2 regions of the Paenibacillus sp. URB8-2 genome follow, and region 2 is predicted to be linked to the other one. Evidence: predicted binding sites of a transcription regulator. Region 2 holds the regulator's gene; the other holds the start of a gene.
The links. The regulator Rex, encoded in region 2, represses fermentation and respiration genes when NADH is low (regulators of the CRP and FNR family bind a similar motif). The targets are predictions, from matches to a motif close to TTGTGAAATATTTCACAA.
Positions count from the first base shown of each region.

Region 1: qoxA (cytochrome aa3 quinol oxidase subunit II) is a predicted target of Rex. The motif match lies at 1,286-1,303, and genes of this name have one in related genera.

Region 1 is NZ_AP023239.1:1,093,175-1,097,390, reverse strand. Features, by position in the region: gene PUR_RS05110 (polysaccharide deacetylase family protein) at 1-1,143, opposite strand, end outside; gene qoxA (cytochrome aa3 quinol oxidase subunit II) at 1,562-2,578, shown strand; gene qoxB (cytochrome aa3 quinol oxidase subunit I) at 2,617-4,216, shown strand, end outside.
Region 2 is NZ_AP023239.1:3,614,195-3,618,410, reverse strand. Features, by position in the region: gene dinG (ATP-dependent DNA helicase DinG) at 1-1,779, shown strand, start outside; gene PUR_RS16620 (redox-sensing transcriptional repressor Rex) at 2,282-2,932, shown strand; gene PUR_RS16615 (amidohydrolase) at 2,919-4,216, shown strand, end outside.

The DNA.
Region 1 (4,216 bases), 2.5 Mb from region 2:
CTTAAGATCGGATGTGATGATTTCGTATTGATAGCCTTTCATTTGGAGATAATCCAAAATACGGGGCAGCACCTTGAGCGTCGTCTTCTGATCGTGCATCAGAATGACGGGCGCGACGCCGCACTTGTCCAGCTTGCTGACCTGACTGACCACATTGTTATAGATCGAATCGCCGGCGCTCCCATATTTCCAGTCCAGGGAATCGACGTTCCAGTCCCAGAGACGATAGCCGCTGCCCAGCACTTTATCTCTGAAGGCTTTCGTAAAATACGGCTTACTGCCGTAAGGCGTGCGAATCAGCTTGGTGGACTGACCGGAGACCGCCCCCAGATCTGCATTGTCCTGGTTCATTTCTTTAAGCGCGGCAGGCGGCGAAGCGTAAAACTTGCTCTTCATATGGGTTATGCCATGCAGGCCGAGGCCCTGCTCCGATTTAACCATGCGCTTCACCTGACCCGGATAACGCCCGATGTTCGGTCCCAGCATGAAAAAGGTCGCCTTTGCGCCGTGCTTCTCCAAAATATCGAGCAGCTGCCCGGTCGTCGCCGACGGTCCGTCGTCGAAGGTCAAATAAACGATCTTTCCCTGCGTTCCCGGCTTGGTAGAATTCGGGGCTGGCACGGAAGAATCCGGCACGGCCGGGGACGGGCTTGGAGCAGGCTGGGCCGGCTCTTCCGGCGCAAGCTCGTTTTTAAACTTCGCGGCAAACGCATCGTCATCGAGCGACTGCGTACCGTCCGTAATCCGCAGCAAATGCTGATCGGGCTTATAAGATACAGAATAGCCGAACAGCGGAACGATTTTCAGGGGCACCATCAGCTTACCGCCGCTTGTAAAGGTGCCCAGGCTTATTTCCGTCCCGTCTTCCATGATCCCCTTGCCCTCTTTCAAGATTTTGAGACTTCCGGCGCCGCCGGCAAGACTCAAATCCTCCGGTGTGCCCGAAAGGCTCAGCTTCAGCTTCTCCGCAAGCTCGCGCACCGGCACATAAAAGGTATACTCCACGGACACGGCGCGGATATCCGTAACGCTGTCATTGACTCCAAGCTTTATTTCGCCGCTTCCTGCGGCAAGCGCTCCCGGCCCCGTTCCCAATGCGATGATAAATATAATAGCGCATAACAACAGTTTTTTGATCGGCAAGGCGGCAAGTCTCCTATCCTATGTAGTTCAGTTCTCTCTAAACCTTAACATAAATAGAATCAAACGAATTTGAGAGAATGTAACCATCAGGCAAAAAACTTGTTACCACCGGCACTAAAAGCTGTGCGCAAGAGCAAATTATTTGTGACAAACTTAGCAACAATCTTTAATTCATGAACAATTTTCGAACAATTAAAATCCAGCGCAAAACAGCGTAACGACAGTGATCTATATCATATTATCTCGATTTTTGTAACAGTTTTTACACAGAAAATTAAACAAATCGCCATTTTATAGGATTTATATGGAATATAAACTATATTGTGCATTTTGCATTCCCCTTAAGGAATTTCTAATATAGATAGAGGTTAATGTTTTCCGGTTAATGAAAACCAGTATTTAAGGAAAGGAGTTCACCATGAACAAAAAAGGGCCTTTATACGCATTGTTTTTCAGCCTTTTCCTGCTGCTGCCCGGATGCAGTTCGCTCACCGTTCTGAATCCGAAGGGGCCTGCGGCAAAAACGCTGTCCGACACGATCATCCTGTCCATTCTGACGATGCTCGGCGTCTTGGCCGTGGTCTACATTCTCTACATTATCATGCTGGTGAAGTACCGCGCAAAAAAAAGCAACGAAGGGTATATTCCTCCGCATGAAGAAGGAAATAAATGGCTGGAAGTCACTTGGATCACGATTCCGATCATCATCGTCGCCTTCCTTTCGGTCGTAACCGTGAAGACGACGAATGCGGTGGAGAATGTTCCCGCAGATTACAAGGATCAGAAACCGATGGTCATTTACGCTTCGTCCTCCAATTGGAAATGGCATTTCAGCTATCCGGAGGAAGGCATTGAAACGGTAAACTATGTGAACTTCCCCGTTAATCGCCCGGTAGAGTTCAGATTGTATTCCTTCGGACCGATTACAAGCTTCTGGATTCCGCAGCTCGCCGGACAAAAATACGCGATGAGCGATATGACGACCTATCTGAATCTTGTCGCGGAATCCCAAGGCGATTTTCTCGGAAGAAACACGAACTTCAGCGGCAAAGGCTATGCCCAAATGGAGTTCACAGCGAGATCAATGAGCGCCGAAGACTATGACAATTGGATAAAAGACGTCAAGGAAACCGCTCCGCAGCTGACCGAAGACAAATTCAAATCGCTGCTGGCAACGGCCCATGTCGGGCAAGAAACGTTCTCGTCCACGCATCTGGCCTTCAGCCCTCCTCCGGGAGAGCACAGCGAGCATATGGATATGGACCACAGCAATATGGAAATGGACAACGGCAACATGGAGCACCAGGATAACAAGGACGTTCATCCTTCTCCCGCTCCGGAGAAACAGACGGAATTCAACAGCAAGCCGGATTCTGAACTCAACTCTCCTCTGCCCAGCTCGCCGGCGGATGAACACACGCACCAGAGCAACTAATTCCAGACTTACTTGAACAACTGAAAGGAGTCCTCCCAATGAATTTTGATATAGAAAAATTCAAGGTTCACGGCGAACCCCTGATCTACGGAGCGATGATCAGCATCGCTCTCGCCTCGATCGGGATTGTAGTCGGGTTAACCGTTTTTAAAAAATGGGGCTGGCTGTGGCGGGAATGGCTGACGACCGTTGATCACAAGCGGATTGGCGTTATGTACATTCTGGCCGCGCTGCTCATGCTGTTCCGCGGAGGCATCGACGCTTTGATGATGCGTCTGCAGACCGCCGCCCCGGAAATGAAATTTCTGGACGCGCAGCATTACAATGAGGTCTTTACGACCCATGGACTGATTATGATTCTGTTCATGGCTATGCCGTTTATTATCGGCCTTATGAACGTCGTCGTCCCGCTGCAGATTGGCGCCCGGGACGTCGCCTTCCCGCGCCTGAACGCGGTCAGCTTCTGGCTCTTCTTCTTCGGAGCCATGCTGCTTAATATCTCGTTTGTCATCGGCGGGTCTCCCGACGCCGGCTGGTCCGCGTATTTCCCGCTGGCGAGTCTGGAATTCAGCCCGACCGTGGGCAACAACTACTATTCGCTGGCGCTGCAGATTTCCGGTATCGGCACACTGATGACAGGCGTCAACTTTATCGTGACGATTCTGAAGATGCGCGCTCCGGGTATGAAGCTGATGCGCATGCCAATGTTCACCTGGTCCGTGCTGATTACGAACGTAATCATCGTCTTCGCGTTTCCGGTGCTGACCGTGGCGCTGGCGCTGATGATGTTCGACCGTCTGTTCGGCTCCCAGTTCTTTACGATGGCGAACGGCGGCATGGATATGCTCTGGGCCAACCTGTTCTGGGTATGGGGACATCCGGAAGTATATATCGTTATTTTGCCGGCCTTCGGTATTTACAGTGAAATCATCGCGACCTTTTCCAGGAAAAATCTGTACGGATACACTTCGATGGTCGCCAGTATGCTGATCATCTCCTTACTGTCCTTCGTTGTATGGGCGCATCACTTCTATACGATGGGTCAAGGCGTCATGGTCAACAGCTTCTTCTCGATTTCGACGATGGCCATTGCCGTGCCGACAGGCGTCAAAATCTTTAACTGGCTGTTCACCCTCCGAAAAGGGCGGATCAGCTTCACAACGCCGATGCTGTATTCTCTGGCTTTCATTCCGATCTTCACTATCGGCGGCGTTACCGGCGTTATGCTGGCCATGGCCAGCGCCGACTATCAGTACCATAACACCATGTTCCTTGTGGCGCATTTTCACTATGTTCTGATTCCGGGCGCCGTATTCGCCGTTATCGCGGGCTTCCACTACTGGTTCCCCAAAGTATTCGGCTTCCGCCTAAACGAACGTCTGGGCAAGCATGCTTTCTGGTGGATTATCATTTCCTTTAATGTGGCGTTCTTCCCGCTGTTCATTCTCGGACTCATGGGCATGACGCGCCGGATGTACACCTATTCCGCCGAAACGGGCTTCGGCCCGCTTAACATGATCTCATTCGCCGGCGCGCTCGGCCTCGCTATCGGCTTCGTCATTCTCGTTTATAACATTTACTGGAGCACACGCTATATGCCGCGCGACGAGAGCGGCGATCCGTGGGATGCCCGCACGC
Region 2 (4,216 bases):
AAAATAAATAAAAGAGATTTCGTCTCCCCGAGAGAGGACACGCTGACTGCCGCGCAAATGATCGTGTGGCTCACTCAGACTGAATCGGGCGACGACGAAGAGCTGAATATGAGCAGCCGGGGCGGCGACTTTTGGGAAACGGTGGCGAGCGATACCGACTCCTGCCTGGGGCGGGCTTGTCCGTGGTTCCGTAAATGCTACTATCATCGCGCCAAGCATGAGGCGGGGAATGCCGACGTGGTAATTACCAACCATTCCAAATTGTTTGCCGATGTAAAAGCGGGCCATCAGCTCCTTCCTTCTTATGACTACCTTGTGATCGACGAGGCGCATCAGCTGGAGGAAGTGGCAGGAAAGCACCTGGGCATGCATATGAAGCACTTCACCGTGTCTCATACGCTGAATCGTCTGTACAAAGACAGCCGGAACGGTCAGCTCCCAGCGCTGCGTCAGATTCTTCAAAGCTCGGGCAGCGAGCAGGCTTCCGAGTGGAGCGGCGTTATCGACAGGCTGTATCCCGATCTCCTTACCGTAAAAGAGTCGTGGGATTTGCTGAGCGAGAAGCTGTTCACTCTGATGCCGGAACGCGCCGACTCGGGGGCGGGAGAAGCGGGGCAGCTTGTGCACCGCCTTCTTCCCTCCAAGAAGCCGAAAGGCTGGGAAGAGCTTGCTTTGCTTGAGAATACACTGAATCTTTCATTAAGCGATATTATCCGCAAGGGCGACAAAATGCTGTCCGAGATGCGCGATCAGGAAGGTCAGTCTTCGGCTGACAGCCTTGTAACCGATGTTGGCGGGCTATTCAAAGATTTGGGCGATATCCGCGAGCAGGTGCGTTTTTTTATGGGCATGAACGATGAAAATGTTGTATATTGGCTGGAGGCAAATGGAAATTACCGCAGCAAATCGCTGCAGCTCTATGCCGTGCCCGTCGATGTCAGCACCCACCTGAAGGAACTTTTTTTCGATAAGAAAAAAAGCATCGTTCTGACGTCTGCAACCTTGTCCGTCGATAAATCGTTCCAGTTTATGATCGACAATCTGGGTCTGAATGAGGCTCATGAGGAAGGACGGCTGTCTACTGTACAGCTTCCTTCTCCGTTCCGATACCGGGATCAGGCGCTTCTGGTCATTCCGCGGGATTTCCCCAGCGTGAAGGGTACGGTGGGCGACGCCCGGTTCGTTGATATGCTGGTTCATTCCCTGGCCGAGGCCGCGGTAACGACGAGGGGACGCATGCTGGTTCTGTTCACATCGTACAAGATGCTGCGCCAGGTCTACGACCCGCTCAAGGAGGCGCTGGCCTCCGAGGAGATCGCCGTGCTGGGCCAGGGCGTCGAAGGAGGCAGCCGGAGCAAGCTGCTCCGCCGCTTCCAGGAAAATTCCGCTTCCGTTCTGCTGGGAACGAGCAGCTTCTGGGAAGGGGTGGATATTCCCGGCGACGCGCTAACTTGCCTGGCGATCGTCAGATTGCCTTTTCAGCCGCCGAACCACCCGCTTGCGGAAGCCAAAGCCGAACTACTGCAGGCGCAGAAGAAGAATCCGTTCATGAAGCTGTCCGTGCCTCAGGCCGTCATCCGTTTCAAACAGGGATTCGGCCGCCTTGTGCGGACCGCGCAGGATCGCGGAATTGTTATCGTATATGATACCAGAGTAATCGAATCTTATTACGGGAAATACTTCCTGTACTCCTTGCCGGGACCCAAAATGGAGCATATGACAACAGAGCAAATGGTTCCGCGAATCGCCGAATGGCTGCAGCATGACGGAGCATCTTAGAAACGGATCGGCCATAGTACAACATAGGCCGATCACCCGGTTTTAGCCTTGCCGCTTTTAGAAACGGATTGGCCATAGTACAACATAGGCCAATCTCCGGTTTCAGCCTTACCGCTTTTAGAAACAGATTGGCCATTGTACAACATAGGCCGATCACCGGTTTTAGCCTTACCGCTTTTAGAAACAGATTGGCCATTGTCCAACATAGGCCGATCACCCGATTTTAGCCTTGCCGCTTTTAGAAACGGATTGGCCATTGTACAACATAGGCCGATCTGTCCGGTTTTAATCTTTTGGCGGGTCCTATAACTAAATCCCGCCATTCGTAAAGCGTGTCCCGAACGGGACGATAAGCGATCCTTCACCCGTCTGATCAAGGTTCCGCCCAACTTCCGCCAACGCCAATTGCCATTAGCGGGTGTCCAGAGGGCGGCAGCCCTTGGGGCCCTCCCTTGGAAGGGAGGGTTTGGGAGGGATCGATAATCTTTTAGGAGGAGAACACATGAAATCGGACAAAATATCGGAGGCCGTTGTCCGCAGATTGCCTGTGTATCTGCGGTTTTTGAACGATCTGCACAGACGCGAAATCGCTACTGTTTCTTCTCAAGAGCTTGGACAGCGGCTCGATTTAAATCCTGCGCAAATACGAAAGGATTTGGCCTATTTCGGAGACTTCGGCAGAAAAGGAATCGGCTATGACGTTCCGTACCTGATCGAGAAAATCCGCCATATCCTGAAGCTGGATCAGCCGATCAACGTTGCTTTGGTCGGAGCCGGCAACCTGGGCCATGCTCTATCCAATTACAATGCATATTTGAAAGATACGATGAAAATAACGGCCGTCTTCGATTCATATCAGCCGAAAGTCGGAACCAAAATCAATACACTGACCGTCCAGCCCATGGACGAGCTTGCAAATACCGTCCGTGAGCAGGGCATTCGCATCGGCATCATTACCGTGCCTGATCAGGAAGCGCAAAATGTCGCGGATATTCTCATTGAATCCGGCATTGAAGCAATTCTGAACTTTGCGCCGGTAATCCTGAAGACGCCATCCGAGGTTCGCGTGCACGCTGCCGACTTTACGACAGACCTGCAAAGCTTGGCGTATTATCTTCACGAAGGAAAGGAAGAGGAAGTTGATGGGCAATAAATGGATGATCCGCGGCGGCAAATTCGCTGTGCCCGGCGCTGATAAGCCTGTTATCGACGGGTATATGGTTATCGATAACGATCTGATCACATACATAGGGGAAGAACCGCCTGCGCTTGAAGAAGACGTTCCTTCCTTTGACGGAAGCCGTCTTCTGTTCTTGCCCGGATTGGTCAATACGCATGGGCACGCAGCGATGTCTCTGCTGCGCGGCTACGGAGACGATCTTGCTCTTCAGGTATGGCTCCAGGAGAAAATGTGGCCGATGGAGGGGAAATTCACTGGCGACGACGTTTACTGGGGAACCGCCCTGTCGGTACTGGAAATGCTTAAGGGAGGAACAACGACGTTTCTCGATATGTACGATCACATGGGCCGGGTCGCGGAAGTGGCTGAAGCTTCCGGAATACGCTCCGTCCTGATGCGGGGCGTAATCGGACTGTGCCCGCCGGAAGTGCAGGACCAGAAGCTTGCGGAAGCGATTGCTTTTGCAAAAGAGTGGCACGGTAAAGCGAACGGAAGAATCACGGCCATGATATCGCCGCATTCTCCGTATACCTGCCCTCCGGATTATTTCGAGAAATTCGTTCAGGCTGCCCATGACCTGGACTTGCCTATTCATACCCATATGTCTGAAACGCGGCGGGAAGTGGAGCAGAACGAAGCGGATTACGGACTGCGGCCCGTAGCCCATCTCGAGAAGCTTGGCATGTTCACCCGCCCGTCGCTTGTGGCGCACGGCGTCCATCTGAACGACGAGGAAATTGAAATTCTTGCCCGTAAGTCTGTCGGCGTTTCCCACAATCCGGGCAGTAACCTGAAGCTGGCCAGCGGGGTTGCTCGCGTACCCGAGCTGTTGAAGGCGGGCGTTACGGTATCGCTCGGAACGGACGGTCCGGCAAGCAATAATAACCTGGACATGTTTGAAGAAATGCGCCTGGCCGCGCTGATCCATAAAGGAGTGTCCGGCGATCCGACGGCGGTTCCAGCCGGCGAAGCGCTGCGTATGGGAACGGAGTATGGCGCGAAGTCCGTATTCCTTAATCAAGTGGGCCGCCTCGCGCCGGGAATGAAGGCCGATTTCATCGCCATCGATATTGACCAGCCGCATCTGCTGCCGCATACGGATCTTATATCACATGCCGTATACTCGGCCAGCGCCAAGGACGTCGAGCATGTATGGGTGGACGGCAAGCAAGTTGTCAAAAACGGGAAGTCCCTGACGCTTGACGAAGAGGAGATCCGCCGAAAAGCCCAGGAAGCGTTCGAGGGCCTGCTGAAGCG